Regions from separate parts of the Massilia sp. 9096 genome, predicted to be linked through region 3. Evidence: predicted binding sites of a transcription regulator. Region 3 holds the regulator's gene; each other region holds the start of a gene.
What was found. Region 3 encodes LexA, which represses DNA repair genes until DNA is damaged. Its sites were predicted from a motif close to ACTGTATNNNNATACAGT; they were not measured.
Positions count from the first base shown of each region.

Region 1: dinB (DNA polymerase IV) is a predicted target of LexA. The motif match lies at 5,577-5,594, and genes of this name have one in related genera.
Region 2: FA90_RS25080 (LexA family transcriptional regulator) is a predicted target of LexA. The motif match lies at 4,535-4,552, and genes of this name have one in related genera.
Region 4: FA90_RS09015 (ATP-dependent helicase) is a predicted target of LexA. The motif match lies at 5,714-5,731, and genes of this name have one in related genera.

Region 1 is NZ_JQNN01000001.1:4,167,369-4,174,800, reverse strand. It holds gene FA90_RS18025 (TonB-dependent receptor) at 1-914, shown strand, start outside; gene FA90_RS18020 (S8 family peptidase) at 1,576-3,402, shown strand; gene FA90_RS18015 (S8 family peptidase) at 3,600-5,468, shown strand; gene dinB (DNA polymerase IV) at 5,595-6,671, shown strand; gene FA90_RS18005 (recombination-associated protein RdgC) at 6,759-7,432, shown strand, end outside.
Region 2 is NZ_JQNN01000001.1:3,466,951-3,474,382, forward strand. It holds gene FA90_RS25075 (CHASE domain-containing protein) at 69-2,273, shown strand; gene FA90_RS14825 (cytochrome P450) at 2,374-3,663, shown strand; gene FA90_RS14830 (glycine zipper 2TM domain-containing protein) at 3,667-4,119, opposite strand; gene FA90_RS14835 (hypothetical protein) at 4,260-4,445, opposite strand; gene FA90_RS25080 (LexA family transcriptional regulator) at 4,653-5,378, shown strand; gene FA90_RS14850 (hypothetical protein) at 5,383-5,667, shown strand; gene FA90_RS14855 (glycoside hydrolase family 3 C-terminal domain-containing protein) at 5,714-7,432, opposite strand, start outside.
Region 3 is NZ_JQNN01000001.1:2,819,277-2,826,708, reverse strand. It holds gene FA90_RS12075 (hypothetical protein) at 1-706, opposite strand, end outside; gene FA90_RS12070 (sel1 repeat family protein) at 880-1,605, shown strand; gene lexA (transcriptional repressor LexA) at 1,730-2,377, opposite strand; gene rpsF (30S ribosomal protein S6) at 2,622-3,005, shown strand; gene priB (primosomal replication protein N) at 3,042-3,335, shown strand; gene rpsR (30S ribosomal protein S18) at 3,372-3,662, shown strand; gene rplI (50S ribosomal protein L9) at 3,712-4,164, shown strand; gene FA90_RS12040 (replicative DNA helicase) at 4,389-5,774, shown strand; gene FA90_RS12035 (DUF47 domain-containing protein) at 6,033-6,659, shown strand; gene FA90_RS12030 (inorganic phosphate transporter) at 6,684-7,432, shown strand, end outside.
Region 4 is NZ_JQNN01000001.1:2,123,945-2,131,376, forward strand. It holds gene glpD (glycerol-3-phosphate dehydrogenase) at 1-1,391, opposite strand, end outside; gene FA90_RS09005 (hypothetical protein) at 1,599-2,237, shown strand; gene FA90_RS09010 (Sir2 family NAD-dependent protein deacetylase) at 2,234-3,064, shown strand; gene FA90_RS09015 (ATP-dependent helicase) at 3,561-5,687, opposite strand; gene FA90_RS09020 (hypothetical protein) at 6,027-6,245, opposite strand; gene FA90_RS26915 (hypothetical protein) at 6,453-6,629, shown strand; gene FA90_RS09025 (chromate transporter) at 6,676-7,275, shown strand; gene FA90_RS09030 (chromate transporter) at 7,272-7,432, shown strand, end outside.

The DNA.
Region 1 (7,432 bases), 1.3 Mb from region 3:
CGGTGCGCGGCGGCGTGCGTTACACCGATGACAAGAAAGACTTCATCACGCTGGCCCACGACAACGTCGTCCTGATCGGACCGGCCGGCGTCAACGAGAGCAAGAGCAAGGTGAGCTGGGATGCCTCCGGCACCTACAAGCTGACCAACGACGTCAACCTGTACGCGCGCGTCGCCACCGGTTTCCGCGCCCCGTCGATCGCCGCCGCTTCGGCGTCGGTGCCGGTGACGGTCGCGGATGCCGAGACCATCACCTCGTACGAAGGCGGTATCAAGGCCGACCTGTTCGAGCGCCGCGCCCGCGTCGCGTTCTCGCTGTACGACTATGAAGTCAAGAACCAGCAGCTGACCGTGGTTGGCGGCAACTCCAACGTCACCAAGCTGATCAACGCCGCCAAGTCGTCCGGCCGCGGCGCCGAGCTCGAGCTCGAAGGCATCGTCACGCCGTCGCTGCGCCTGAACGCCAGCGCATCGTACAACTTCACCGAGATCAAGGATCCGAACCTGTACGTCGCCAAGTGCGCCCAGTGCACGATCACCGACCCGATCGCCGCCAACGGCCTGGTGTCGATCAACGGCAACGCACTGCCGCAGGCGCCGCACTGGATCGCGAACGCGTCGGCGCGCTACGGCATCCCGGTCGGCGACGGCGAGTTCTTCGTCTACACCGACTGGTCGTGGCGTTCGAAGATCAACTTCTTCCTGTACGAAGCCGCCGAGTTCACCGGCAAGCCGTTGACCGAAGGCGGCGTGCGCGTCGGCTACACCTGGGCGGAAGGCAAGTACGAACTGGCCGCGTTCGCCCGCAACGTCCTCGACCAGCGCCGCATCACCGGCGCCATCGACTTCAACAACCTGACCGGCTTCACCAACGAGCCGCGCGTCTTCGGTTTGCAGTTCAAGGGCAACTTCTGATCTGAACGCATGACGTGAAACGGGTCGCGCGCGACGCGGCCCATGCGAAGTCCGACACCCTGCACAGCGCACGCTGGCAGGGTGTTTTTGTTTGACATGAAAAAATCCGGAAGGCACCTCGTACGCTTTCTGGTATCACCATGTGGCGCCGATGTCGGACGCTGTACGTGACGAGCTGCGGCGCGCTGCACTGCCTGCAGCGATAGGCAAGGGTGGCAGGGCAAGCCTGCAGCCGCATGCGGTAACAGGCCGCGAAGAAACGCGGCCTTTTTTATCGCCCTACCGCAGCGTCCTGCAACGGGGGGAGATTTAACAATTATCTGTTCCAGATCAATACGAATACCTGAGCAGTCGATCAACGCCTGAAAGTCAATACAAAAGTGTAATCGATGGGTCTTTTGCCTAGGAATATGTTCTTCTGTCGATTTCACAATTTCCCGAACAATATAGGTTTTAGCGCTACCGCATGGCAGATCTGTTGTATTTGCATCGAATTCAATTGTGAAATTTCCGCGTACATATAAAGTTCGCGCTACTCTGCCTTATCCGCTTTCAGACGGAAATTCGGCGTGCTGATCTGGCGCTGAATAAAACGAGATCTCAAGCATTCGTGCTTGCGGAAAATCAAAAACTTGATGCTTTTCTTTATTAAGGAAGAAACATGAAGTCTCAGCAATCGATCACCCCTGCAGTCCTGAAGTTGTGCGCCGCCGCCGTCATCGGCCTGGGCGCCGCCGCCAGCACCGGCGTCTCGGCCGCGCCGGCGTCGCAGGTGGCCGCCATCGGCGACCAGACCGACCGCCTCATCGTCAAATACAAGGAGGATGCCGCGCCGATGTCGGTCAAGGGCAATGCCGCCGCCGTTGCACAACTGAAGGCCGCGCCGCTCGCGAGCACCCGCAGGGCGCTGCTCGACAGCGTCGGCCAGAAGCACGGCACGCAAATGAAAGAGCTGCACTCGATCGCCACCGGCGCCCGCATCCTCAAGCTCGACCGCAAGATGGGGCTGGCGGACGTGCGCAAGGTCGCGGCCGACCTGGTCGCCAGCGATCCGAACGTCGAGTACGCCGAGCCGGACCGCATGATGCACGCGCTGCTCACCCCGAACGACACCAGCTACAGCCAGCAGTGGGATTATTACGAGGCCACCGGCGGCATCAACATGCCGGCCGCCTGGGACAAGTCGACCGGGGCCGGCGTCAAGGTCGCCGTGATCGACACCGGCTACCGCCCGCACGCGGACCTGTCCGGCCAGTTCCTGCAAGGTTATGACTTCATCTCCGACGCCACCATCGGCAACGACGGCAACGGCCGCGACAGCGACGCCAGCGACCCGGGCGACTGGGTCACCGCCGGCGAATGCGGCAGCGGCCAGCCAGCCGAGAACTCGAGCTGGCACGGCACCCACGTGTCCGGCACCATCGCCGCGCTGACCAACAACGGCAGCGGCGTCGCCGGCATCGCCTACGGCGCCAAGATCGTGCCCTTGCGCGTGCTCGGCAAGTGCGGCGGCTACACCTCGGACATCGCCGACGCCATCGTCTGGGCCTCGGGCGGCAGCGTCTCGGGTGTCCCGGCCAACGCCAACCCGGCGCGCGTGATCAGCATGTCGCTGGGCGGCGGCGGCGCCTGCGACACCACGACGCAAAACGCGATCAACAGTGCGCGCTCGCGCAACACCGTGGTCGTGGTCGCGGCCGGCAACGAGGCACAGAACGCCAGCAATTCGAGTCCGGCCAACTGCTCGGGCACGATCGTCGTGGCGGCGACCAACCGTTCGGGCGGGCGCGCATCCTACTCGAACTACGGCACCATCGTGACGATCGCGGCCCCGGGCGGCGACACCGGCGCCGGCATCCTGTCGACGCTGAACGCCGGCACCACCACGCCGGGCGCCGACAGCTACGCGTTCTACATGGGCACGTCGATGGCGACCCCGCACGTCTCCGCCGTGGTCGCGTTGATGCTGGCCAAGAACCCGAACCTGACCCCGGACGACGTCGCCGCGCGCCTGAAGTCGAGCGCGCGCGCCTTCCCGGCCAGCTGCTCGGGCTGCGGCGCCGGCATCCTCGATGCATCGGCCGCAATCGACGCCGCCACCGGCGCGGGCTCGGGCACCGGCACCACGATCTCGGAAACCGAGTCGAACAACACGGTCAGCACCGCCAACAAGGTGACGACGTCCGGCACGACGGTCAACGGTACGATGTCGAGCAGCTCGGACACCGACTACTTCTCGGTCTCGCTCCCGGCCGGCAAGACCCTGGCGTCGACCCTGACCCCGAACTCGAGCTCGGACTACGACCTGAGTATCTACAACTCGGCCGGTACCCAGATCACGTCCAGCACCAACGGCACCGGCGCGGTCGATTCGGCATCGGTGGTCAACAACGGCACGACGGCGGTGACGGTGTATGTGCGCGTGGTCTACTACAGCGGCGGCACCGGCTCGACCAGCGGCAAGTACACGCTGAAGCTGGTGTGGTAAGCCGGACGTAGCATGAGCAGCATGCACGCTCGCACGGGCGTGCGTTGTCTGGAATTTTCTTAATATTCAATTACTTGAGAAAAATTTCCTGCGGTAAATTACCCAAAAACGGCCCCAAGCGGGCCGTTTTTTATTACGCTGCAGGATAGCTTTATTCCCTTCGCATCGTTCCCCAGAGTTACTTCCCAAGGAAACAAATGACGCAGCGTCACACGTCCCTCATCGTATCGGCCCTCATGGGCGCCTTGCTCGCCGCCGGGCCGTTGGCCATGGCGCATGCCGGCCAGCAGGACGGCAACAAGACGCCCCACTTCATCACCCAGACCGACCGCCTGATCGTCAAATACAAGGACGCCGCGCAAGGCGTCGACGTCAACGCCGTAGACGGCAAGATCGTGCCCCCGGCTGCTGCCGCCGCGAATCTTGCTGTGATTCCGGCCGCGCGCCAGGCGATCCTCGACCGCGCCGGCCAGCAGTTCGGCGCCACCCTGCGCGCGCTGCGCGCAACCGCCGGCGGCGCCCACGTGTTCCAGCTGAACCACACGATGACGCTCGATCAGGCGCGCCAGCTGGCCGCCGAGCTGAAGGCGCGCGACAGCAACGTCGAGTACGCCGAGCCGGACCGCATCATGACCGCCCAGGCGACCCCGACCGATCCAAGCTACGGCCAGCAGTGGGACCTGTTCGAGAGCGCCGGCGGCATCAACGCCCCGGCCGCCTGGGACCGCTCGACCGGCGCCGGCGTCAACGTCGCCGTGATCGACACCGGCTACCGCCCGCACGCCGACCTGGCCGACCAGATCCTGCAAGGCTACGACTTCATCACCAACACCACCATCGCCAACGACGGCAACGGCCGCGACAGCGACGCCAGCGATCCGGGCGACTGGACCACGGCCGGCCAATGCGCGGCGGGCGTGCCGGCGGCCGACGAAAACTCGAGCTGGCACGGCACCCACGTGGCCGGCACCATCGCCGCCAAGGCCAACAATGGCATCGGCGTGGCGGGCATCGCCTGGAACGCGAAGATCGTCCCGGCGCGCGTGCTCGGCAAATGCGGCGGCTACACCTCGGACATCGCCGACGCCATGATCTGGGCCTCGGGCGGCAGCGTCTCGGGCGTGCCGGCCAACGCCAACGTGGCGCGCGTACTGAACCTGTCGCTGGGCGGCAGCGGCGCCTGCGACACCACCACGCAAAACGCGATCAACAGCGCGCGCTCGCGCGGCGCCGTGGTCGTGGTCGCGGCGGGTAACTCGAACACCGAGGCCAGCACCAGCAGCCCGGCCAACTGCGCCGGCGTGATCGCGGTGGCGGCGACCGGCCGCACCGGCGGCAAGGCCTCGTACTCGAATACCGGCAGCATCGTGACCATCGCGGCCCCGGGCGGCGACAACGGGGCCGGCATCCTGTCGACGCTGAACGCCGGCACCACCACGCCGGGCGCGGACAGCTATGCCTATTACATGGGCACCTCGATGGCGACCCCGCATGTGGCCGGCGTCGTCGCGCTGATGCTGTCGGCCAATCCGAACCTGACCCCGGACGACGTCGCCGCCAAGCTGAAGTCGACCGCGCGCGCCTTCCCGGCCGCCTGCCCGGGTTGCGGCGCCGGCATCGTCGACGCCGGCGCGGCCGTGAACGCGGCGCTCGGCGGCGCGAGCACGACGCCGGCGCCGGCCCCGGCGCCGGTCGCGCCGACGATCGCGGAAACCGAGTCGAACAACACCGTCACCACCGCCAACAAGATCGCGACCTCGGGCACGATCGTCAACGGCACCATCGCCAACAGCGCGGATACGGATTATTTCGTGGTCCAGCTCCCGGCCGGCAAGACCCTGAGCGCGACCCTGAGCCCGAACGCCAGCTCGGACTACGACCTTTACATCTACAATGCAGCGGGCACGCGCCTGGCCTACAGCGCCAAGGACGGCAATGGCGTGGTGGAAGCGGCATCGACCGCCAACACCGGCACGACGGCCGCGGCGCGCTACGTGCGCGTGGTGTATTACCGCGGCGGCACCGGCGCCACCAACGGCAAGTATTCACTGAAGCTGGCCTGGTAATCCGGGTAGTTGAGGCTGTTTGAGCCAGGTTGAAATAACAGGTCCATTCCGGCGAACCGGGGTGGGCCTTTTTGTCATTGGCTTGCACAACAACATCGCTTCGGCGATACTGTATGCAATTACAGTATGAACGACCCCGTCCGCAAGATCATCCACTGCGATTGCGATTGTTTCTACGCGTCCGTCGAGATGCGGGATGACCCGTCGCTGCGTGGACGGCCGCTGGCGGTCGGTGGACGGCCGGACCAGCGCGGCGTGGTCGCCACCTGCAATTACGAAGCGAGACGGTACGGCATCCACTCGGCGATGGCGACGGCGCAGGCGATCAAGCTGTGTCCGGATCTGCTGATGATCCCGCCGAACATGGAGAAGTACCGCATCGCTTCGCGCCAGATCATGGAGATCTACCAGGACTACACGGAACTCGTGGAGCCGCTGTCGCTGGACGAAGCCTACCTGGACGTGACGAATTCGCCACACTGCAAGGGCAGCGCCACCCTGATCGCGCAGGAGATCCGGCGCCGCATCTTCGACACCGTCGGCATCACGGCCTCGGCCGGGGTGGCGCCGAATAAATTCGTGGCCAAGATCGCGAGCGACTGGAACAAGCCGGATGGATTGTTTCTGGTCCGCCCGGATGAAGTCGACGCGTTCGTCTCCGCGCTGCCGGTCAAGAAATTGCACGGTGTCGGGAAAGTGACGGCGGCCAAGATGAACGGGCTCGGCGTCCAGACCTGCGCCGACCTGCGCAACTGGAGCATGGCGCGGCTGCAGGAGCATTTCGGCTCGTTCGGCGCGCGCCTGTACGATTTATGCCGCGGGATCGACGACCGCGAGGTCAACCCGGTGCGTGAACGCAAATCGATCAGCACCGAAGAAACGTACACACCCGACGTGCCGGATCTGCCGGCCTGCCTGGCGCTGTTGCCCGAGCTGATGGAGCATTTGCAAGGCCGTATCAAGAGAAACAATGCCGACAAGTTCATCAACAAATTATTCGTGAAAATTAAATTTTCCGACTTCCAGCAAACGACGGTCGAGTGCGTCGGCCATGCGCCCAACCTGGAAACCTACCGGCGCCTGATGGAAACCGGCTGGCAGCGCGCCAGCCGCCCGGTGCGCCTGCTCGGCGTCGGCGTACGCCTGGCCGACGTCGAGCAAGTCGAGCAACTGAGCTTGTTTGACGAACGCACAACACACTGAAAAACCCTTACCGACGACCTGAAGATTGCTGCTCGGCAGCGTGTAGAATGTCGTTCCTTCGAAATACTGGATAACTCGACTAACGTTATGTGGTTCAAGAATCTGCAGATTTACCGCTTGCCCGCTCCCTGGGCGTTCACCCCTGAACAAATGGAAGACGCGCTGCAATCGCAAGCGTTCGTACCGGCCAACAGCAATGAGCTGCTGCAGCAAGGCTGGGATTCGCCGCGCGGCAATGGCAAGCTGGTGCACGTGGTGAACAAGCAGATGCTGATGATGCTGGGCACCGAAAAGAAACTGCTGCCGAGCTCGGTCATCAACCAGGTCGCCAAGGCGCGCGCCGCCGAGCTGGAAGAGCAGCAGGGCTTCCCGCCGGGCAAAAAGGCGATGAAGGAACTCAAGGAGCGCGTCGCCGACGAGCTGCTGCCGCGCGCCTTCTCGATCCGCAGCAATACCTGGGTCTGGGTCGATCCGGTCAACGGCTGGCTGGTCGTCGATGCCGCCAGCCCGTCGAAAGCCGACGACGTCATCAAGCTGCTGCTCAAGGCCGTGGACAAGATGCCGCTGGAATCGCTGCGCGTGCAGCGCTCTCCGGTGGGCGTGATGACCGCCTGGCTGGAATCGGACGAGGCGCCGTACAACTTCACGATCGACCAGGATACCGAGCTGCGCGCCACCGGCGAAAGCAAGGCGACCGTGCGTTACGTAAAACACTCGCTCGATCCGGAAGACATCCGCCGCCACATCTCCTCGGGCAAGCA
Region 2 (7,432 bases), 650 kb from region 3:
CCCTTGCCGGCAACGGACCCACTTGTCACGCCCTTTGTCGCGTATTGCCTATGCCCCGTTCAGATTCATTGCAGTCCAGCCATCGTCATGCCCAGCACCGTCCGGCCGTCATTCCGCTGGTCCTGGCCGCGCTGGTCTTCCTTGCGGTCCTGATCGTCACCTATGCGGTGGCCGAGAGCGCGCGCCGCGCCACGCGTACCGACCTGGAAGACGACTTCGACTACCGCGCGCGCGACTTTTCCAGCGCCATCGTGCGCCGCATGAACGTCTACGAGGAGGTGCTGGAGGCCACGCGCGGCTTCCTGCGCGGCTCGCCCGAGGTCAGCAACGCCGACTTCGCCGACTATTTCACGCTGCTGCGGCTGAAGGAGCGCTTTCCCGGCATCGAGGCGCTCGGCATCGCCGCGATCGCGCCTTCCGGACCGCACGACGTGAAGACCACGGTCACGCATATCCTGCCGCTCGACGAGCGCAACCGGCGCGCGCTCGGCTACGACATGTTCAGCGAACCGGTGCGGCGCGCGGCGATGGAGGCGGCGCGCGACAGCGGCCGCGCCGCCGCCACCGGCAAGGTGACGCTGGTGCAGGAAGGCGCGCGCACGGGTGCCGCCGCCCCTTCGGGCTTTTTGCTGTACGTGCCGGTCTACCGCAGCGGCGCGCCGCGCGAATCGGTCGAGGGGCGCCGCACCGCCATCCTCGGCTGGGTCTACTCGCCGTTCCGCATGGACAACCTGATGCGCGGCCTGGGCGGCGAACAGGCCGGCGACCTCGAGATCGAACTCTACGACGGCGCCGCCGCCGCGGAAGGCGCCCTGCTCTACCGCTCGTCCAACGTGCGCGCACCGGGCAGCCGCCACCATTTCAAGTATGACGCCACCATCGACACCGCCGGACGCCACTGGCTGCTGCGGGTGCGCTCGTCGGCGCGTTTCGAGTCGACGCTCGGCAAGCGTCACACGCTCGCGATCGCGCTGACCGGCCTCGGCCTGGGTCTGCTGCTGTCGCTGGTGGTGTGGCTGCTGGCCACCGAACGGCGGCGCGCGCTGCAGCTGGCCGATGCCATGACGCTCGAGCTGCGCGTCTCGCGCGACCGCATCGACGCCGAACGCGAGCGCATCCGCCTGATCCTGCAGAACGCGTACCACGCCTTCGTCGGCGTCGACCCGGCCGGACGCATCACCGATTGGAACCGCCAGGCCTGCAAGCTGTTCGGCTGGCGCGACGAGGAGGCGCTTGGCCGCGACGCGCTCGAGCTGCTGCTGCCGCAAGCACAGCGCGACGACCTGCGCGCCTGCCTGCTGCGCCTGGCCGACGGCGGCCGCTGCGAGATGCTGGCCGGGCCGACCGAGATGACGCTGCTCGAGCGCCACGGCGAGGAAATCCCGGTCGAGATCGCGATCACCGCGCAGAATACGCCGCAGGGTTTCGCCATCACCGCGTTCGTGCGCGACATCCGCCCGCGCAAGCAGGCCGAGGAGCGCGAGCGCCAGCGCCAGCAGCGCCTGGACGAAGCGCGCGCGGCCCTGGTGCGCTCGCAAAAGCTGGAAGCGGTCGGCCACATGACCGGCGGCGTGGCGCACGACTTCAACAACATCCTGCACATCATCAGCGCCAACGTGCAGCTCATGCTGCGCAACGAAGAAGGCGTCCGCAAGCGCCTGCTCAGCATCATGGATGCGGTCGAGCGCGGCAAGAAGCTGACCGGCCAGCTGCTGGCCTTCGCCCGGCGCCAGCCGCTGCATCCGAGCGTGGTGCGGCTGACCGACATGATCGAGCGCATGGACAGCCTGCTGCACCGCGCCGCCGGCGATGCGGTCGAGATCCGCTTCGCCATCCCGTCCGAGCCGTGGAACGCGCTGGTCGACCCGAACCAGCTGGAAAACGTGCTGCTCAACCTGGTGATCAACGCGCGCGACGCGATGGAGCACGGCGGCGCGATCACGATCGCGCTGGCCAACCTGACGGTGGCGCCGGGCGACGCCATGGCCGACACCGGCGTCAGGCCGGGCGAATTCGTCACCGTGGCGGTGAGCGACACCGGCAGCGGCATGCCGCCTGAAGTGATGGAGCGCGCCTTCGAGCCCTTCTTCACCACCAAGCCCGAGGGCAAGGGCACCGGCCTGGGCCTGTCCATGGCGCACGGCTTCGTCAAGCAGAGCGGCGGCCATATCCGCCTGTCCAGCACGCCGGACAAGGGCACGACCGTCACGCTGTTCCTGCCGCGCGCGCGGCAGGACACGCCGGACCCGGTGTTCGCGCCAGTGCCGCACTGACGCCAGCAGGCGTCGAGGCGGCGGCCGAGCAAACTGAACGTGCGCCGCTCAGGTACTGCGGGCCGCTACACTGGGCTTTGATTTTTGCAGGAGCGATTCAATGGCACAGACTCAACACTGCGACGCGCGCAAGGTACTGCCGCGCGTCGGCGGCTTCGACAGCACGCTGTCCCTGCTGCGCGAGGGCTACCGCTTCGTGCCGCGCCGCTGCGAGGAGCTCGGCGCCGACGCCTTCAGCACCCGCATCATGCTGCAGCAGGCCCTGTGCGTGCGCGGCGAGGACGCGGCGCGCATGTTCTACCAGCCCGGCCGCTTCACGCGCCGCCATGCCCTGCCCGCCACCAGCATGGCGCTGCTGCAGGACTTCGGCAGCGTGATGGCGCTGGACGGCGAGCAGCACCGCAAGCGAAAGGCGATGTTCATGTCGTTGTACGGGCCGCTCGAGCGCCAGCGCCTGGTCGGCCTGATCGTGGCCCAGTTCCGCGCCCACTTCGCGCGCTGGCCCGAGCTGTCTTCGGTCAACGTGCACAAGGCGGCGCAGGAAGTGCTGTGCCATGCGACCTGCCAATGGGCCGGCGTGCCGGTCGCGCTCGACGAAGTGCGCCAGCGCACCGCGGAATTTGCCGCGATGATCGACGCCGCCGGCTCGGCCGGACCGCGCAACTGGCGCGCCCTGCTGATCCGAAACCGCACTGAACACTGGGCGCGCGCGCTGATCGACGCCGTGCGCGCCGGCCGGATCCAGCCGGCCTTCGACAGCCCCCTGAACGTGATCGCGCGCCACCGCGACGCCGACGGCCAGCTCATCAGCCGCAAGGACGCGGCGGTGGAACTGATCAACATCCTGCGCCCGACCGTGGCGGTGGCGCGCTACATCGCCTTTGCCGTGCTGGCGCTGCACCAGCATCCGGAATACCGGCTGCGCGCCGCGAGCGCCGGCGACGAGTGGCTGACCATGTTCGCGCAGGAGGTGCGGCGCTTCTATCCGTTCATCCCGGTGATGGGCGGACGCGCCCAGCACGACTTCGAATGGCGCGGCATGCAGGTGGAAAAAGGGACGTGGGTGCTGCTCGACCTGTACGGGACCGACCACCACCCGGACATCTGGGGCGACCCCGAGGTGTTCCGCCCGGAGCGTTTCGAGCGCTGGCAGAGCAGCGGCTTCGACTTGATCGCGCAAGGCGGCGGCGACCACTATTCGGGCCACCGCTGTCCCGGCGAATTCATCACGATGGACATCGTCAAGGCGGCAGTCAAGCTGTTCGCCGCCGAGATCGAATACGAAGTGCCGCCCCAGGACCTGTCGATCGATCTGGGGCGGGTGCCGACCCTGCCCACCAGCGGCATGCTGGTCGAGCGGGTGCGGCTGCTGGGTGCAGCCGAATCGTAACTCTTAGTCGCGGATCAGGCGGCCTTCGGCGACACGCACGCGCTCGCCGCCACGGAAGCGCGGGGCGCCCTGCTCGGTGAAGGTACGGTAGCCGCCGCGCGCCATCTTGACGCGCACGTCGGTGTAGGTCTGCGATTTCATGTTGCGCTCGACGTGGTTGCCGGCATACGCGCCGCCCGCGGCGCCGGCCACGGTCGCCAGGGTCTGGCCGCGGCCGCTGCCGACCTGGTGGCCCAGGATACCGCCGAGCAAGGCACCGCCGACCGCGCCCACGCCGCTGCCGCGTTCGGCTGCGCGCTCGTAGTTATGGGTCGACACGACCGTGCCGCAGTTCATGCAGGCGGCTTCGGAATGGTGTTGCGGCGCGGCCTGGCTCAGCGACGGCACGGCGCCGGCCGCCAGCAGGGCGGCGGAAAAAGCGGTACTGGCGGTGAAACGGGTGACGAACGATTTCATGATTTTCTCCCTCACATTGTTTTAACAAGCATGATTACAGCATAGTGAGCACGATTAGATGGAGAAATAGTAAAACGGTATCAATTGCAAGCATCTGTAACGAACTTGGCAATTATCCTTGCCCTGCCGCCCCACTTCCCTCAACGCCTGGCTTTGCGACGCGTCCGCCACTGCTTCATCGGCGTAGAGTGATACCACTGGAATCCAATCCAGAAAATCGATGCCAGAGCGGCCAGCGGCGGCAATGCGCTCGCAAACCAGCCGAATACCGTGGCGCCCGCCGACAACAGCGAAATGCCCTCAAGGATGACTTTGAGGTTGCCCATGATCTTCCCTCCAGATGAATGTCGTGCTCTAAACACGGCGTTGATGCACGTCCGCACGCCCGCGCAGACGCTCCCATACTGTTGTTTTCGCTCAATATACAAACAGTCGGGCTATGCATTATTAAACATCATGTTTATAATCGAAGTCAACAAGATGTGTAACACTGTGTGTTTAGTTAAATGGACAATCCGCTCATGCACGAACAGATGAAACGCCTCTACGAGGCAGCCGAAGCGCTGGCGGGTTTGAAGACCCAGGCGGAGATCGCCCGGGCCCTGAACCAGTCGCAGCAAACGGTCAACAATTGGGAAGCGCGGGGCATCTCGAAAGCGGGTTTGCTGAAGGCGCAAAGCGCGATCGGCTGCTCCGCTACCTGGCTCGAGACCGGCGCCCCGCCGATGGCGCTGGCGCCGCACCTGGCCGATAAGGGTGCGCCGGCGTTCGCCGCGGCCAGCCCCGACCATCCCTTCCTGACCGATGCCCGGGGCGTGCGCATCGGCGACGAACCCGACACCATCCCGATCCGGCGCGTGAGCCTGAAGCTGCACGCCGGCGTGACCGGCTTCGAGACCGAACCGGAGCTGGAAGACGGCGGCGTGCTGCACATGCCGCGCGCCGTCATCGAGGCGCACCGGCTGGCGCCGCACCAGCTGCTGGCGATCCGCGTGCGCGGCCAGAGCATGGAACCGATGATGTTCGAGGATGACGTGGTGGTCGTGAACACCGCGGACAAGGAGCCGGTCAGCCGCGAGATCTACGCCGTCAACTTCAATGGCGAAGCCCTCGTCAAGCAGCTCCTGCGGCGCAACAACGAATGGTTCCTGCAATCGATGAACCCGGACTTCGGCCCGGTCAACGTACGCAGCGGCCAGTGCAGCATCGTCGGGCGCGTGGTCTACCAGCCGGGCCGGGTGCTGACCGGGCGGCTGTAACGCCATGAAGATCGAGGTGGCGGTCGCCGAGCTGTGCAGCGTGCGCCTGGCGCTGGCTTTCGTGGATGCGGCGTGGGTGCGGCCGGGACCGGGGGACGCCTTGATCGCCCGCCTCGGCCCCTACCTGCCGCCGCTGCCGCTGATGCTGGTGGACGCCGGCGGCGGCGTGCACGCGCACTTCCAGACCGGCGTGTTCGCGGCCCTCGCGGCCCTGGCGCGCGGCGGCTTGACGCCGTTCACGGTCGACCTGGACTTGCCGCCGCCATCGCACGAGCCGCCGCCGTTCTAGCCTCGCACGCGCGGGCGCATGACGCGCGCGTGCGAGGGTCGCTGCTTTACTGCGGCAGCGCCTGCGCCGTGCCGGTCACCGTCAGGCGCGCCGTCACGTTCTGCGCATGACGCGGCTGGCCGCCGCCGAGATACAGCTTGTAGCCGCCCGGGACCAGCTTGCGCACGCCCTGCGCATCGACCAGCGACAACGCACGCGCGTCCAGGCTCAGGCTGACCTGGCGATGCTCGCCGGCTTTCAGATGCACGCGGCGCATCCCGGCCAGCACCGGGTTGGCGCGGTCGTTCGGCTTTTCGACGTACAGCTGCACCACCTCGTCGCCATCGCGCTTGCCGGTGTTGGCGACGTCGACCGTGACATCGACCCTGAGCTGCGCAGCATCGCCGGCGCGCACCGAGGCCGTCGACAGCGTCGGCGTCGCGTAGCGGAAGGTGGTGTAGCTCAGGCCGTGGCCGAACGGGTACAGCACCTCGCCCTTGAAGTAGCGGTAGGTGCGCCCGTCCATGCGGTAGTCGCCAAAGGCCGGCAGCTGGTCGGCCGATTTATAGAAGGTCACCGGCAAGCGTCCGGCCGGGCTGTAGTCACCGGCGATCAGGCCGGCCACGGCCTGGCCGCCCTCTCCGCCCGGATACCAGGCTTCGACGATGGCCGGCACATGCTTGTCGGCCCAGTTGACCGACAAGGCGCTGCCGTTCATCAGCACCAGCACGACCGGCTTGCCGGCCGCGTTCACGCGCTCGAGCAGCTGCTCCTGCGGCGCCGGCAGGTCCAGGCTGGTGCGGTCGCCGCCATTAAAGCCCGGCACCTTGATCTTGAGTTCCTCGCCTTCCAAGCTTGCGTTCAGGCCGCCCACGAACACGACCAGGTCGGCCCGGCGCGCCAGCTCGACCGCTTCCTGGCCCATGTCGACGGGCGGGCTCCAGACCAGCTTCTGGTCGCCGCGCGCGCCGCGCTGCACGGCCTCGATCCGGATCGGCACCACCTGCCCGGCCTGCAGGGTCGCGCTGCCGGCTTCCAGCGACGGCGAATCCATCACGTCCCAGGCATCGACGATCTGCTTGCCGCCCAGCCAGATGCGGTAAGGACCGGTGCTCATGTAGCGCAGGCGATAGGTGCCCGCTCCCTGCGCCTTGAAGAAGCCGGTCCAGCGGATCGACGAATTGCGCTTGTCGTCCTGCCAGTCGACGCGGGCGTTGCGCTCGACCGTGCTCGATGCCGGCGCGCCGGCCAGCTCGGCGCCATTGAAATGCTCGGCCTTCAAGCCCGGCGTCGTGCAGGCGGCGTCCGCGCACAGCACGCCGTCCGGCACCGGCGGCTCGGCCGGACCGGCCAGGCCGGTGCCCGGCGCATAGTCGACCTGCGCGTCCGGGAAGCGCGCACGGATCCCGTCCAGCACCGTCACCGGATGGCCCGGCTGGCCGTTGTAATTGCCGACCAGGGCGTCGACGCTGTCCGCGTTCGGGCCGATCACGGCGATGCGCCTGGGCGCGCGCGCCAGCGGCAGCACGCCGTCGTTCTTGAGCAGCACCATCGATTCCTGCGCCATCTTCAAGGCGACCGCGCGGTGCGCCGGCGTGTCGACGTCGGCCGGTGCGATGGCGGCGAAGGCTTGCGGCGGCGCCGGGTCGAACAGGCCGAGCTGGAACCGCGCGACGAACAGGCGCTGCAGCGCGCGGTCGACCGTGGCCTGGGGCAGCAAGCCCTGGCGCACCGCGTTGGCGATCGGGCCGGCTTCGGTCGTCATGCCGTTGCGGTAGTCGCCGCA
Region 3 (7,432 bases):
GCACGACGCCCGTCGGCGTGTATTCCTCGGCGATGACCTTGACCTCGCGCTTGACCTCGGGAACATACCAGGTCAGCCGGTACATGCGTCCGCCGACCGGGTCGGGCGTGCGCCCGCCCTGGGCGTTGACCAGCGTCGACTGGCCCGCCGGGCTGACGGTGGTCGTGCTGCTGGTGTGGGGTCCGACCGGTTCGAATTCCCTGAACCAGTTGCCTTCCGTTTCGATCTTCAGCGCCTTGAAGGACCCTGCGGGTACCTTCACCTCTTCCCAACCCAGCACCGTGAAATGCAACTTGTTGCGCAGCGTCTTGACGCCCGGTGCTGGATGCGGGTCGGTTGCGTCCGTGTCCCAGCTCAAACCCGGCTTGAGCGGATACAGGTAAGGGCGGCCGACGATCTTTTCCGCGCCGTCGCGTATCTGCGACCTGCTCCAGTCCAGGTTGATGTCGGCTTCACGCGGCGGCAAGTTGCTGTCGACCGGTTTGGTGGCCTGGATGAAGGAATGAGAGCCGACGCGGGTCACCCAGGCATCGACTTCGCGGCTCGACGAGGTCAGCGTGCCGTTCTTGAGCTCTTCGACCTTGGACAGGAAGCGCCACTTGTCGCCTTCCTTGATGGCGGGGCGCTCGGCGGTCTGGGCATGCGCCACGGCGCTTACCGCACAGGCGATAAGGACGGCGCTCACAAAGCGGGAAGGGTTCATCATTGCCTCATCAATAACGATCAAGCAAGTATAGAGTCGCAAAGCGAAGGCGTGTGTACCGTATTGTTTCCGGATGCATAAGTTGACGTCCGATAAATACTGACGGCACCATTGCTGGCGCGTAAGATAGCCGCACACTCGCATTTCCTTGAATTATGCTCAAACGCAAAACCGCCATGAAGACAGTCCTGTTGTGCGCCGCGCTCCTGCTGTGCGGCACTGCCTCGGCCGACGAGTTGTCCGACGCCGACGCCCTGTTCGCCAAGAAGGCTTATCCCGAAGCGTTGCAGAAGTACACCAAACTGGCCAACGCCGGCAACGTGATGGCCCAGCAGCACTTGGGCGAGATGTATTTTTACGGCGAAGCCGGCGCGGTCGACGCCGACAAGGCGGCGCTGTGGTGGGGCAAGGCGGCGGCGAAGGGCAACAAGGTGGCGATCGCCTCGCTCGACATGATGAAAAAGCGCGGCGAGCATCGCGCCGACATCGACTACTGGCTCACGCAATACGACGGCGCCGACCTGAGCGGCGGCGCTTACCGCTGCCCGGCGCCGCGCTTTCCCTCGGTGTCGAAGGTGAACGAAGACATCGAGCGCTACAGCGCCAAGATGAAGGATTGGGAAGCCTGCCACAACCGCGCGGTCGTCCACCTCAACGAATCCCTGCCGCTGACCAAACTGATTCCCAAGGATATCGCGCCGCTGCTGACCAAGGAAGAAACCGAGCGCGCCGAGGCGCACCTGAAGGACGTCGGCGAGCGCGCTGCCGAGGACATCAAGGTCGCCGGCAACATGGTGCTGGCCGATTACAATGCCTGGCGCATTGCGACCGAGAGCTGGGTCAAGGAACACAACGACATCGTCAACAGCGCACCGCCGCCCGACGTCGACGCCAAGCGTTGATCGCGCTGCGCTGTGCCCTGCAAACCACAACGGCCCGCGGTTAGCGGGCCGTTGTCGTTGTACGCGTTATAACTATGCGTCATACGCCGGCATGGGGCCGGCGCGGCTGCGGCCTGAATACCGCTCAGTGCCAGGAGCGCAGCAGGCCGACCGCCAGGCCCTCGAGCGCAAACTCGTCGGTTTGCGGATTGACGGTGATGATGGAGAACTCCGGATTTTCCGGCAGCAGCTCGATGGTCGCACCGGTCTTGCGGTAGCGCTTGACGGTGACTTCTTCGCCGATGCGCGCGACGACGATCTGGCCGTTCTTGGCCGAATCGACCTTCTTGACGGCGAGGAAATCGCCATCGCAGATGCCGGCGTCGCGCATCGACCAGCCCTTGACCTTCAGCAGGAAGTCGGGCTTGCTCGAGAACATGGCCGGGTCGACCGAATAATTGGCCTCGACGTGTTCCTGGGCCAGGATCGGCGAACCTGCGGCCACGCGGCCGACCAGGGGCAGGGACATCAGGTGCGGCGGCGGCATCATGGGCAGCGGCGCCGGGGCGGCTTCGGCGGCCGGGCCGACCAGGCGGATACCGCGCGAGGTGCCCGGCGAAATCTCGATGGCGCCTTTGCGCGCCAGGGCTTGCAGGTGCTCCTCGGCGGCGTTGGCCGAGCGGAAGCCAAGTTCCTGCGCGATTTCGGCGCGGGTCGGCGGGAAGCCGGTGTTGTCGATGGCTTCCTTGATCAGGTTGAGAATCTGTTCTTGCCGTGCAGTGAGCTTCAGCATGGGGGTTTGCTTTCGTTGGATCTGGACAAGCTGTATTTTTGTACAGTATGGCGCGGCGCGCAAGGGGCAGCACGGGTTTTCGTGGTTTTTTTTGACCTAAAGACAAAAGGGCGTAATCGGGATGGCATATCCACAAAGCATTTGGGCCTTGACGTTTTTTGCGTTATAATGTCGGGCTTTCCCTTCCCACACTCGTCCTGACGCCGAGGTGGGCATCTGTTTAAACGTCCTCAAGGAGTGTTATATGCGTCATTATGAAATCGTGTTTATCGTCCACCCGGACCAAAGCGAGCAAGTTCCGGCGATGATCGAGCGCTACAAGACCACGGTCACCTCGCGCGGCGGCAACATCCACCGCGTCGAAGACTGGGGCCGCCGCCAGATGGCTTACCAGATCGACAATCTGCCGAAGGCACATTACATCTGCATGAACATCGAGTGCGACAACGAGACCCTGGTCGAGCTGGAAACCGCATTCAAATTCAATGATGCCGTGCTGCGTCACCTGACCGTCAAGACGAAGAAGGCCGAAACCGCCCCGTCGCCGATGATGAAGTCGGTCCAGCGCGAAGACGCCGCCAAGAGCCACCGCGCCGAGCAGGCAGCTGCTCCGGCCGCCAACGCTTAATTCTCGCTCATTTCGATTAGCGAGCGCGAAAGGGCAGTGAACGAGCTGTTGCTGGTCGCAAGCATCGCCGAACGCGATACCCTGCGCTACACCCCGGCCGGCATCCCCATCGTCAGCGGCACCCTGCAGCACGGGTCGCAGCAGATGGAAGCGGGATTGGAACGGTCGGTCGAGTTCGAGATCGCGGCGGTCGCCGCCGGAGAAATCTCCGGCCGGTTCGCCAGCGCCGAACTCGGCGCGGTGCACCGCTTCAAGGGGTTTTTGGCGCGCAAGAACCGCAACAGCAAAGCCCTTGTGTTTCACATCATTGATTTCAGTGGCGTCGCTTAAATAAAGCGCGCACGTTTTTAGATACAGGAGCCTCAAATGGCATTCGGTAAAAAGTTCGACAAAAACAAAGCCAAAGAAAAACTCAAGCGCAAACAGCAGAACCCGCTGTTCAAGCGCAAGAAGTTCTGCCGCTTCACCGCTGCAGGCGTGGAACAGGTTGACTACAAAGACGTCGACACCCTGAAGGACTTCATCCAGGAAAACGGCAAGATCATGCCGGCTCGCCTGACCGGCACCAAGGCGCACTACCAGCGCCAAGTGGACACCGCGATCAAGCGCGCACGTTACCTGGCCCTGCTGCCGTACACCGACCTGCACAACGCTTAATCGGCGTCGTCCGCGTACACAAGCATCGTCAGATTACTGGAGAAAATAAATGCAAGTTATCCTTCTGGAAAAAGTCGTCAACGTCGGCAACCTGGGCGACGTCGTCAAGGTCAAGGACGGTTACGCACGTAACTTCCTGATCCCGCAAAAAATGGCCCGCCGCGCCACCCAGGCTGCCGTGGCCGAGTTCGAAGTCAAGCGCGCCGAACTGGAAAAAGCCGCCGCCGAGAAGCTGGGCGCTGCCCAGGCACAAGGCGAGAAGCTGAGCGGCATGACCGTCACCATCGCCCAGAAAGCCGGCGTGGACGGCCGCCTGTTCGGTTCGGTGACCAACTTCGACATCGCCGAAGCCCTGACCAAGCAAGGTTTCGCCGTCGAAAAGGCGCAAGTGCGTCTGCCGACCGGTCCGCTGAAGACCACCGGCGAGCACCCGGTTTCGGTCGCTCTGCACACCGACGTCGTGGTTGATGTCACCGTCGCAGTCGTCGGCGAAGCCGCTTAAGGAACCTCGATAAACCTACTGCGCGTCGCATTGGCGGCCTGCGATGCTCGCCGTACCGTAAGTACGGCTGCGCTTCTCGGCCACCACTGCTTCCGCTCGCTACGGTTTCTCGAGTTTCCTCTGCTGTTGTTGGAATGAAAAAGCCGGGTTCGACCCGGCTTTTTTATTTTCGGAAACTCACCAATCATTTCAGTCGACTGCCCGTAAAAGGTATAATGACGGTCATGAATACCCCAGCAGACCCGCAGATCGAGTCGCTCCGCATCCCACCGCATTCCATCGAAGCAGAACAGTCCGTCATCGGCGGCCTGTTGCGCGATAACGCGGCGTGGGACCGGATCGCCGACTTCATGCATGCGGAGGATTTCTACCGCTACGACCACCGGATCATCTTCGAACAGATGGTGCGCCTGATCAACTCGGGCAAGCCCGCCGACGTGATCACCGTGTACGAGGCCCTGGTCCAGCTCGGCAAGGCCGAGGAAATGGGCGGCCTGCCTTACCTCAACGCGATGGCGCAGAATACGCCGTCCGCGGCCAACATCCGTCGTTATGCCGAGATCGTGCGCGACCGCGGCGTGCTGCGCCAGCTCATCACCGTCGCCGACGAAGTCTCCGGCAAGGCTTTCAATCCGCAAGGCGCCGAGGTCAAGCAGATCCTGGACGAGGCCGAGTCGCGCATCTTCGCGATCGCCGAGCAGGGCGCGCGCGGCGCCCAGGGCTGGCTGCCGGTGCAGCCGCTGCTGACGCAGGTGGTCGAGCGCATCGACGAACTCTACAGCCGTGAAAACCAGGGCGAGATCACCGGCGTGCCGACCGGCTTCATCGACCTCGACAAGATGACCTCCGGCCTGCAGCCGGGCGACCTGGTCATCGTGGCCGGCCGTCCGTCGATGGGCAAGACCGCGTTCTCGGTCAACATCGGCGAGGCCGTCGCGGTCGAGGCCGGCCTGCCGGTCGCGATCTTCTCGATGGAGATGGGCGGCACCCAGCTGGCGATGCGTATGCTCGGCTCGATCGGCCAGCTCGACCAGCACCGCCTGCGTACCGGCAAGCTGCACGACGAAGACTGGCCGCGCCTGACGCATGCGATCCAGAAGATGAACGACGCCCAGATCTTCATCGACGAGACCCCGGCGCTGAACCCGATCGAGATGCGCGCGCGTGCGCGCCGCCTGGCGCGCCAGTGCGGCAAGCTCGGCCTGATCATCGTCGACTACCTGCAGCTGATGCAGGGTTCCAAGCCGGGCGACAACCGCGCCTCCGAGATTTCCGAGATTTCGCGTAGCCTGAAAGGCCTGGCCAAGGAGCTGGGCTGCCCGGTGATCGCGCTGTCCCAGCTGAACCGATCGCTGGAACAGCGTCCGAACAAGCGCCCGGTCATGTCCGACCTGCGCGAATCGGGCGCTATCGAGCAGGATGCCGACGTCATCATCTTCCTGTATCGTGACGAGGTTTATAACCCGGACTCGCCCGACAAGGGCACCGCCGAGATCATCATCGGCAAGCAGCGTAACGGCCCGATCGGGGCGATACGACTGACGTGGATGGGTATGTACACGAAGTTTGGCAACTACAGCGGTTCCCTCTCGATCTACCAAGGGGATTGATAGGGGCCTCGTCAACCTGCTGCGGGTCGCATTTTCGTCCGGTGATGCTCCGCCGCGGCGGACCGGCCGTGCCGGATGTACGGCTTTGCTTCTCGAACGAAACTGCTTCGCTCGCTACGGTTTCCAAGGCCCCCGATACGTTTGTAGTTGTTCAAGCTGCAAAAAAATCAGAAACTGAGTACTAAATAAAAATATTGCCGTGGTGCTATGTCGCCATGGCTTTTAGAAGTCCCAAGAGAAATACGAACGGAGATTTACATGTTTGGACGCCTGATGCCCACCGAGGGCAAATTTTTCGACCTGTTCAACCAGCACGCCGCCCTGTGCGTGAAGGGTGCGCAGGAAATGGTCGGCCTGATGACCAATTTCGACGACCTGGAAAACCGCGCCCATGCCGTGGAAAGCATCGAAAAACAGGCGGACAAGGTCACGTACGCCACCATCGACCTGCTGCACAAGACCTTCATCACGCCGCTCGACCGTGACGACATCCACAAGCTGATCACGCGCATGGACGACATCCTCGACATGATGGAGGACGCCGCCCAGACCATCTCGCTGTACGACCTGCACGCGGTGACGCCGGAAGCCAAGCGCCTGGCCGAGCTGTGCCTGGCCTGCTGCCTGAAGGTCCAGCAGGCGGTCAGCATGCTGCACGACATGGACAACGCCCAGAAGATGGTGGCGATCTGCGAAGAGATCGACCGCCTGGAATCGGACGCCGACCACGTGATGCGCGCCGCCATGTCCAAGCTGTTCCGCGACGAGCCGGACGTGCGCAACCTGATCAAGATGAAGGCCATCTACGAAATCCTCGAGACCGTGACCGACCGCTGCGAAGACGTCGCCAACATCATCGAAGGCATCATCGTCGAAAACGCGTAACGCCATAACAATAAGAACAAACAGATGGACACAATTCACATCAGCATTTATGTGCTGGGCCTGCTCGTCCTTTTAGCGCTGGTCTTCGACTTCATGAACGGCTTCCACGACGCGGCAAACGCCATCGCGACCGTGGTGTCGACCGGGGTGCTCAAGCCCCAGACCGCAGTCGCGATGTCCGCGCTGTTCAACTTCGTCGCCATCTTTACCGTCGGCCTGCACGTGGCGGGTACGGTGGGCAAGGGCACCATCGATCCTGCCCTGGTGGACCAGCACATCGTGTTCGGCGCGCTGGTCGGCGCCATCATCTGGAACGTCATCACCTGGTACTACGGCATCCCGTCCTCGTCCTCTCATGCCCTGATCGGCGGCCTGGTCGGCGCCGCGGTCGCCAAGGGCGGGACCCACGCGCTCAAGGGCGACGGCCTGATCAAGACCGTCGAGTGGATCATCCTGTCGCCGCTGCTGGGCTTCATCCTCGGCTCGATCGTGATGCTGGCGGTGTCGTGGATCTTCGTGCGGACGCCGCCGCGCAAGGTCGATACCTGGTTCCGCCGCCTGCAGCTGCTGTCGGCGGCCTCGTACAGCCTGGGCCACGGCGGCAACGACGCGCAAAAAACCATCGGCATCATCTGGATGCTGCTCGTGGCCGCCGGCAACGTCAGCCACGAGGCCACGGCGCCGCCGCTGTGGGTCGTGATCGGCTGCTATACCGCAATGAGCATGGGCACGCTGTTCGGCGGCTGGCGCATCGTGCGCACCATGGGCCAGAA
Region 4 (7,432 bases), 700 kb from region 3:
GCCGGCGCGCGGCAATGCGCCAGCATGGCGCCGAGCCGGGTGCCGTAGGCGTGCGCCCAGCGCGCCAGCAAGCCAGGGGGCAGCCAGGCGTACTGGTGCTGGCGCGTCTTGAGCCAGGCGTCGAACTCGAGCACGGCGCGCGCGCTCGGCGCCTTGCCGTAGACGTCGCCGCCGGGCAGGCAGGCTTGCGCGGTCCAGCCCGCGACCGGCCGGCCCAGCTTCGAGGCGATCCAGTCGACCGCGTCCTCAGCCAGCTTGCGGAAGGTCGTCACCTTGCCGCCGAACACCGACAGCAGCGGCGCGCCGACGCTGTCGGTGGCGAGCCGGTAGTCGCGGCTGGCGCCGGATGCGCTGGACGCATCCGCGGCGCCGTCGTCGCCGATCAGCGGACGCACGCCGGCATAGCTCCACACCACGTCGTCCGGTCCGACGCGGCGCGCGAAGCAGCGATTGACGGCATCGATCAGGTAGGCGGTCTCGGCAGGGTCGATCGCCAGGCGATTGCGGCCGAGCTCGCCGACGAACTCGACGTCGGTGGTGCCGACCAGCGTGAATGCGCCCTCGAACGGCAGCGCGAACACGATGCGCCCGTCGGGCTGCTGCAGGATGTAGGCCCGGGCGTGCTCGAACAGGCGCGGCAGCACGATATGGCTGCCTTTCACCAGGCGCAGTCCCCCGTGCCGGCGCTCGGGCGGCAGCGCGCTGCTCTCGCCCAGGAAGCGCGCGGCCCAGGGCCCGGCGGCGTTGACCAGGCAGCGCGCATGCACCAGGCGCTCGCCGCCCGGGCCGGCCAGGCGGGCCGACCAGCGCCCGTCCTCGCGCCGGGCCCCCGCGCAGCGCGTGCGCGTGAGGACGGTGGCTCCGCGTTCGCGCGCGTCGAGCGCGGCCAGCACCACCAGGCGCGCATCGTCGACCCACGCGTCGGAATAGGCAAAGGCGCGCGTGAAATGCGGCTGCAGCGCTGCCCCGGCCGGGTCCGCTCCCAGGTCGAGCGCGCTCGAGCCCGGCAGGAAATCACGCCGCGCCAGGTGGTCGTACAGGAACAGGCCGGCGCGCAGCATCCAGGCCGGGCGCTGGCCGCGCGTGCGTTCGGCCGGCGCATACGGCATCACGAAGCGCAGCGGGCGCGTGATGTGGGGCGCGCTGCGCAGCAGGATCTCGCGCTCGGCCAGCGCCTTGCGCACCAGGCCGAACTGGTACTGCTCGAGGTAGCGCAAGCCGCCATGGATCAGCTTGCTGGATGCGGACGAGGTATGGCTGGCCAGGTCGTCCTGTTCGCACAACAGCACGCGCAGGCCGCGTCCGCTGGCGTCGCGCGCGATGCCAGCGCCGTTGATGCCGCCGCCGACCACGAGTACGTCACAGTCGAACCGTTTCGGAATGTCGCTCATTGCAGCTCCTCATTGCAGCTCCTCATTGCAGCGCCTCATTGCAGCGCCTCATTGCAACTCTGCCTCGATCCGCATCCAGTCTAGCGGTGCACGCGCGGCCGATGTTCGGCCATGTCAATTCGGCGGAGCCCGGCGCGACCAGGCGTGCGGCTGGACGGCGGCCGCGTGTAGAATCGCTGCATGACGATTTCCAGCGCATACCGTTAAATGGCGCCCGAGTTGCGCGCCTGGGTCCGCATGCCCTCCGGCAAGCGACTCGACCTGCTCGATCCGACTCCGTTCGACTGGGACGACGCCGACCTCGCGCTCGGCCTGGCCCGCACCTACCGCTGGGGCGGACACTCGGCCTGGCCGCTGCCGCTGTCGGTGGCCCAGCATTCGATCGCGGTGATGCTGCTGCGCCGCGCGGCGGCGCCGGCGCCGCTCGATCCGATCGTCGAGCTGCGCGAACTGCTGCACGACGCCGAGGAAGGCTTGCTCGGCTTCGACGCGGTGTCGCCGATCAAGCCCTTCCTCGGCAAGGGTTTCGCAGCCCTCACCCGCCGCCTCGAGCAGGTCGTGTTCCTGCGCTACGGCTTGCCGGCCTGGACCCCGGCCGAACACGCGGCGCACAAGCGTGCTGACCGCCTGGCCGCCGCGAGCGAGGCGGTGCACGTGGTCGGCTGGAAAGTCGACGAAGTGCGCAGCACGCTCAAGATCCGCTCGGCCGTGCTCGAGCGCGACCCGCTGGCCGCGCTCTACGATTGCACCCCATGGGAACCGTGGCCGCCGCTGCTGGCGGCCGAGCGTTTCCTGGCGATGCTGGAAGCGACCAAGCGGCGCATCGACGGCGGCGCGGCGGCATGACGATGGATCGCGGCCCGGACGCCGCCCTGGCCCATGCCGCCGCCGTGCTGCGCGACGCCGATGCCCTCTTCATCGGCGCCGGCGCCGGCATCGGCGTCGATTCCGGCCTGCCGGACTTTCGCGGCGGGCATGGCTTCTGGAAGGCCTATCCGCCACTGGCCCGGCTCGGTATCCGCTTCGTCGAGATCGCCAACCCGCGCAGCTTTGCCTCCCACCCGGGCCTGGCCTGGGGCTTTTACGGGCACCGCCTGGCGCTGTACCGCGCCACGGTGCCTCATGAGGGCTTTTCCATCCTGCGCGAGATCGGCGCGCGCATGGCGCATGGCGCGTTCGTCTTCACAAGCAACGTCGACGGCCAGTTCCAGCGCGCCGGTTTCGACGACGCCGGCATCGTCGAGTGCCACGGTTCGCTGCACCACCTGCAATGCACGCGCCCGTGCAGCGACGCGATCTGGCCGGCCGACGCGCTCGTTCCCGACGTCGATCCCGCCACCTGCCTGATGCGCCCGCCACTGCCCACCTGTCCCCGCTGCGGCGCCCTGGCGCGGCCGAACGTGTTGATGTTCAATGACGGCGCCTGGATCGATACCCGCACCGAAGCACAGTATGCCCGATTGGCAAGGTGGCGTGCACGGCCCCGGCGCCTGGCTGCGATCGAGCTCGGCGCCGGCGTCGACGTGCCGTCGGTGCGCTGGATGTGCGAACGCCAGGATGCTCCCCTGATTCGCATCAATCCGCGTGCACCGGAAGTGCCATCCGACCGGGATGTCGGCATCGCGTCCGGCGCGCTCGACGGCTTGCGCCGCTTGCGCGCTCTGCTGGCTTGAAACATGCGCCATGCATGGCGTACTGATCCAGCAAGAAACTGATTGCTGGGCCAACGCAAACCTTGGCTGCATGAAAAATCTAGAGCCGAGATCAAGTTGATGACCTAAGGCATTGATTCCACGACGTTTATTTTAATATCCACAAGAAATGTGGATAACTGTGTGGACAAGTGCCTCTTGACAAGCCGGAAGCGCAGTACTGATGCGGGTTCCAACAAAATGCCCATTCAACAGGCAGATTTCCAACCCTTTATGAATCAAGGACTTGCATGCATACGGCATCAGTGTGAAATTTGGCCACGCGGCAAAATCCTACAAAACAGCTTGGACGGGGATAACTCGTCACGGCGGAGGTTGCATATATGTCATTCCGCCGCTTTTGTGCCGCGATTCCGGCCCGCCTGGCGGGTCGCCGCATGCGCGGCTCAGTGCTTCGTGCTCAACCATATCGGCTGGCGGCCAGGCCGACTGGAGTACGGAGGCGGGGCCGCAGTCTTCATTTCCAGGCATTGCGCGCCCGCTCGCGCACCAGCATCCGTACGCTGTCCGGCATCGGCTTGCGGCTGTGCGGCGTTTCGGCGTCGATCCACACGCACTCCTCGTAGTGCTTGAGCATCGCCGGGGTAACGAAGCGGCTGCGCTGGGCGTACACGTGGCGGTCGCCCATCTGCGCCTGCTGCTTGATGAAGAAGCGGTTCGGCACGATCAGGTGCAGGTGCTCCTTGGCGCGCGTCATGGCCACGTACAACAGCCGACGCTCTTCCTCGATCTCTTCGCCGCTGCCGGTCGACATGTCCGACGGAATGCAGCCGTCGACCACGTTCAGCACGTGCACCGCCTTCCATTCCTGCCCCTTGGCCGAATGGATCGTCGACAGGATCAGGTAATCCTCGTCGAGCAAGGGCGGGCCGGCGCGGTCGCTGGTCGCCTCGGGCGGGTCGAGCGTGAGTTCGGTCAGGAAGGACTCACGCGAACCGTAGCCGCCGGCCAGCGCCACCAGCTGCTCGAGATCGGCGGCACGCACCGGCGCATCGTCATGCAGCCGCTCCAGGTGCGGCAGATACCAGTCCTTGACCAGTTCGACGTCCAACGGCCAGCGCAAGCCCGGTGTGCGCAAGGTGCGGAACAGGCCGACGAATGGATCCCAGTCGCCACGCGCGCGCGCGGGCACGTCGAAGGCCTCGAGCGCCGCCACCGGCTCGGCGCTGGCCGCCACCGCGTCGAGCAGGCGTGCCGCCGTGGCCGGGCCGATGCCGGGGATCAGTTGTGTCACACGAAAGCCCGCCAGGCGCCCGCTCGGGTTCTGGGCAAAGCGCAGCATCGCCAGCAGATCCTTGATGTGCGCCGCCTCCAGGAACTTCAGGCCGCCGAACTTCACGAACGGGATGTTGCGCCGTACCAGTTCGAGCTCCAGCGCCGCGCTGTGGCTGGCGGCCCGGAACAGCACGGCCTGCTGGGTCAGCTTGATACCGGATTCGCGCTGCTCGAGCACGCGGTTGCAGACCCAGCGCGCCTGCTCGGCTTCGTCCGGGATCAGCACCAGTTGCGGCTTGGCGCTCGACACCTTGTCGGTCCACAGGTTCTTGGCGTGGCGTTCCAGCGCCCCTTCGATCACCGCGTTCGACGCGTCCAGGATCGGCTGCGTCGAGCGATAGTTGCGGTCCAGCGTGACGATGCGCGCCGGCTGCGAGAACTGCTGCGGGAAGTCGAGGATGTTGCGCACGGTCGCGCCGCGGAAGGAATAGATCGACTGGGCGTCGTCGCCGACCACCATCACGCCGCGCCCGTCCGGCTTCATGCCCTGGATGATCGCAGCCTGCAGGCGGTTGGTGTCCTGGTACTCGTCGACCAGCACGTGGTCGAACAAATCGCCGAGCGCCGGACCGAGCTCTGGATCGGCCGCCATTTCAGCCCAGAACAGCAGCAAATCGTCGTAATCGAGCACGTTCTGTTCCTGCTTGGCGTCGACATAGGCGCCGAACAGTCGTTTCAGCTCGCCTTCCCACTCGCTGCACCAAGGGAAATTTGACTGCAGCACCTGCTCGAGCGGCGCGCGGCTGTTGACCACGCGCGAATAGATCGCCAGGCAAGTGCCCTTCAGCGGAAAGCGCTTCTGGCCCGCGCTCGTCTGCGCGCCCGCGCCCAGGCCGATATCCTGGCGCACCATGCCCATCAGGTCTTCGGAATCGGCGCGGTCGTGGATCGTGAACGAGGCTTCCAGGCCGATCCGTCCGGCATGCTCGCGCAGCAGGCGCGCCCCGATGCTGTGGAAGGTGCCTGCCCACGGCAGGCTGGCGACGGCCTGGCGCGACACGCCGAAGATGCGTTGCAGGACGCCGGCGGCGCGATGTCCCATTTCGCCCGCGGCGCGGCGCGAAAAGGTCAGCAGCAGCAGGCGCTGCGGATCGGCGCCGGACTGGATCAGGCGCGCCACCCGGTGCGCCAAGGTGTTGGTCTTGCCCGATCCCGCCCCGGCGACCACCAGCAGCGGACGCGGCGCCGCCACGCCGATATCGTGTTCGACCGCCGCGCGCTGCTCGGGATTGAGGCTGTCGAAAGGATCGACGCCGGTGGGGGCCGGGTGGTCGGGGATCGGGTCGCGGGTGGTGGCGGCGGCGGACATGGATGAGTTAAGGACAATGTGGCTCAACTGTACATTTGTCCAGTATCCCGGCGCAAGGGGTAACCGGCCCGCGTTTGCGCGCTGTCGCGAAACGACATCAAGCCATCCGTCGCCCACGTTATGTGGGCTTGGTTTGATAAAAATCAGCGCGTATCAAAGCGTTATGAGATATCCACAAAACTTGTGCATAAGCTTGTGGAAAAGCACCCCCTTGACATGCCGGAACCCGGCTGGAATGCGGCTTTCAACACATTGCCCATCGGGTGAGCAAGGCCGGAATTATGCAAAATCAATGGCTTACGGCGCTTACCCAGCACGATTGGGATCCGGCCCGCCCGCTTACCCGGCCCAGGAACGCCTGCGGCCGGGCTCAGTCAAAACGCGTTCGATGACATCGTGGCCGACGTCTTGCGAACGCAGGTATTCGACGGCTGACATGGTATTGCTGCGCTGCTGCAGGGCAATACCGAGGTCGACGACGTCGCGCCGGTGTGTATCGCGCCGTTGGTAGGAAATAAGGAGTTCACCGTCGGCTTGGTCGAGAGTATCTTGATTCATCGCAGTCCTGACTTTGATGGAAGATAAGGGGATACCGCTACAGGAGTATTTGCCAGCACGAGCTAAAGTCAAGCAAATTTCTCATGAATGCATGAAATGCCGATGACAAACATGGCAGGTCCAGGCGGGAGCCTCGCGTCCGGACGTGCGCCACGGCCACGCGGCTCGGCCTAGAATGGCTGCGTGATCCTATCGAACGAGGCAGCCATGAGCGCATATCCCGATCCAGACCTGAAGCCCGGCGATGAAGCCGAACCGGGGACCCCAGGCGCAGGCGAAGACCTGTGCGAAACCTGCGGCGGCAGCGGCAAGCTGGCCGGCGGCAAAACCTGTCCGGAGTGCGAAGGCTCGGGCCGCGTGATGCGCGGTATCGGCGGCGGCTGACACCTGTCCATGGACAGTGGACCGGCCACGGCGCGATAATCGCCGGATGACGCCTGCTTCGCATTCCGCTTCCGATACCGTCCCGCCATCCGAACATCCGCGTCCGGCTTCGTTGACCGACTTGTTTGTCTCGTTCACGCTGCTGGCCCTGCAGGGCTTTGGCGGCGTGATGGCGGTCGTCCAGCGCGAGCTGGTCGACCGCAAGCGCTGGCTGACCCAGGAAGAGTTCATCGAAGACTGGGCCGTCGCGCAGATCATGCCGGGGCCGAACGTGGTCAATTTGTCGCTGATGATCGGCGGACGCTACTTCGGCCTGCCCGGTGCCCTCACGGCCCTGGCCGGCCTGCTGGCCGCGCCGCTGGTCGTGGTGCTGACGCTGGCCGTGCTGCGCGACCGCTTTGCCGACAACACGGCGGTGGCCGGGGCGCTGCGCGGCATGGCGGCCGTGTGCGCCGGCCTGATCGGCGCGGCCGGGCTGAAGCTCTCGAACACATTATGGAAAAGTCCGCTGCCGCTGGCCTGGTGCATCGCCATCGCCGCGCTCGGCTTCATACTGGTGGCGCTGTTGAAATGCCCCCTGCCCTACGTGCTCTTCGGCCTCGGCGGATTGGGCTGCGTGCTGACTTATCGAAAGTTGAAAGCATGAGCGCTCCGGCACAGATGATCCCGCCAGCGGCGCTGCACCTTGCACCGCATCTCGTCTTGAGCTGGCAGGACTGGCTCAACCTGTTCGGCCATTACCTGCTCCTGTCCGCGATGTCGCTCGGCGGCGCGATTTCGACCTCGTCCGAAATGCACCGCTT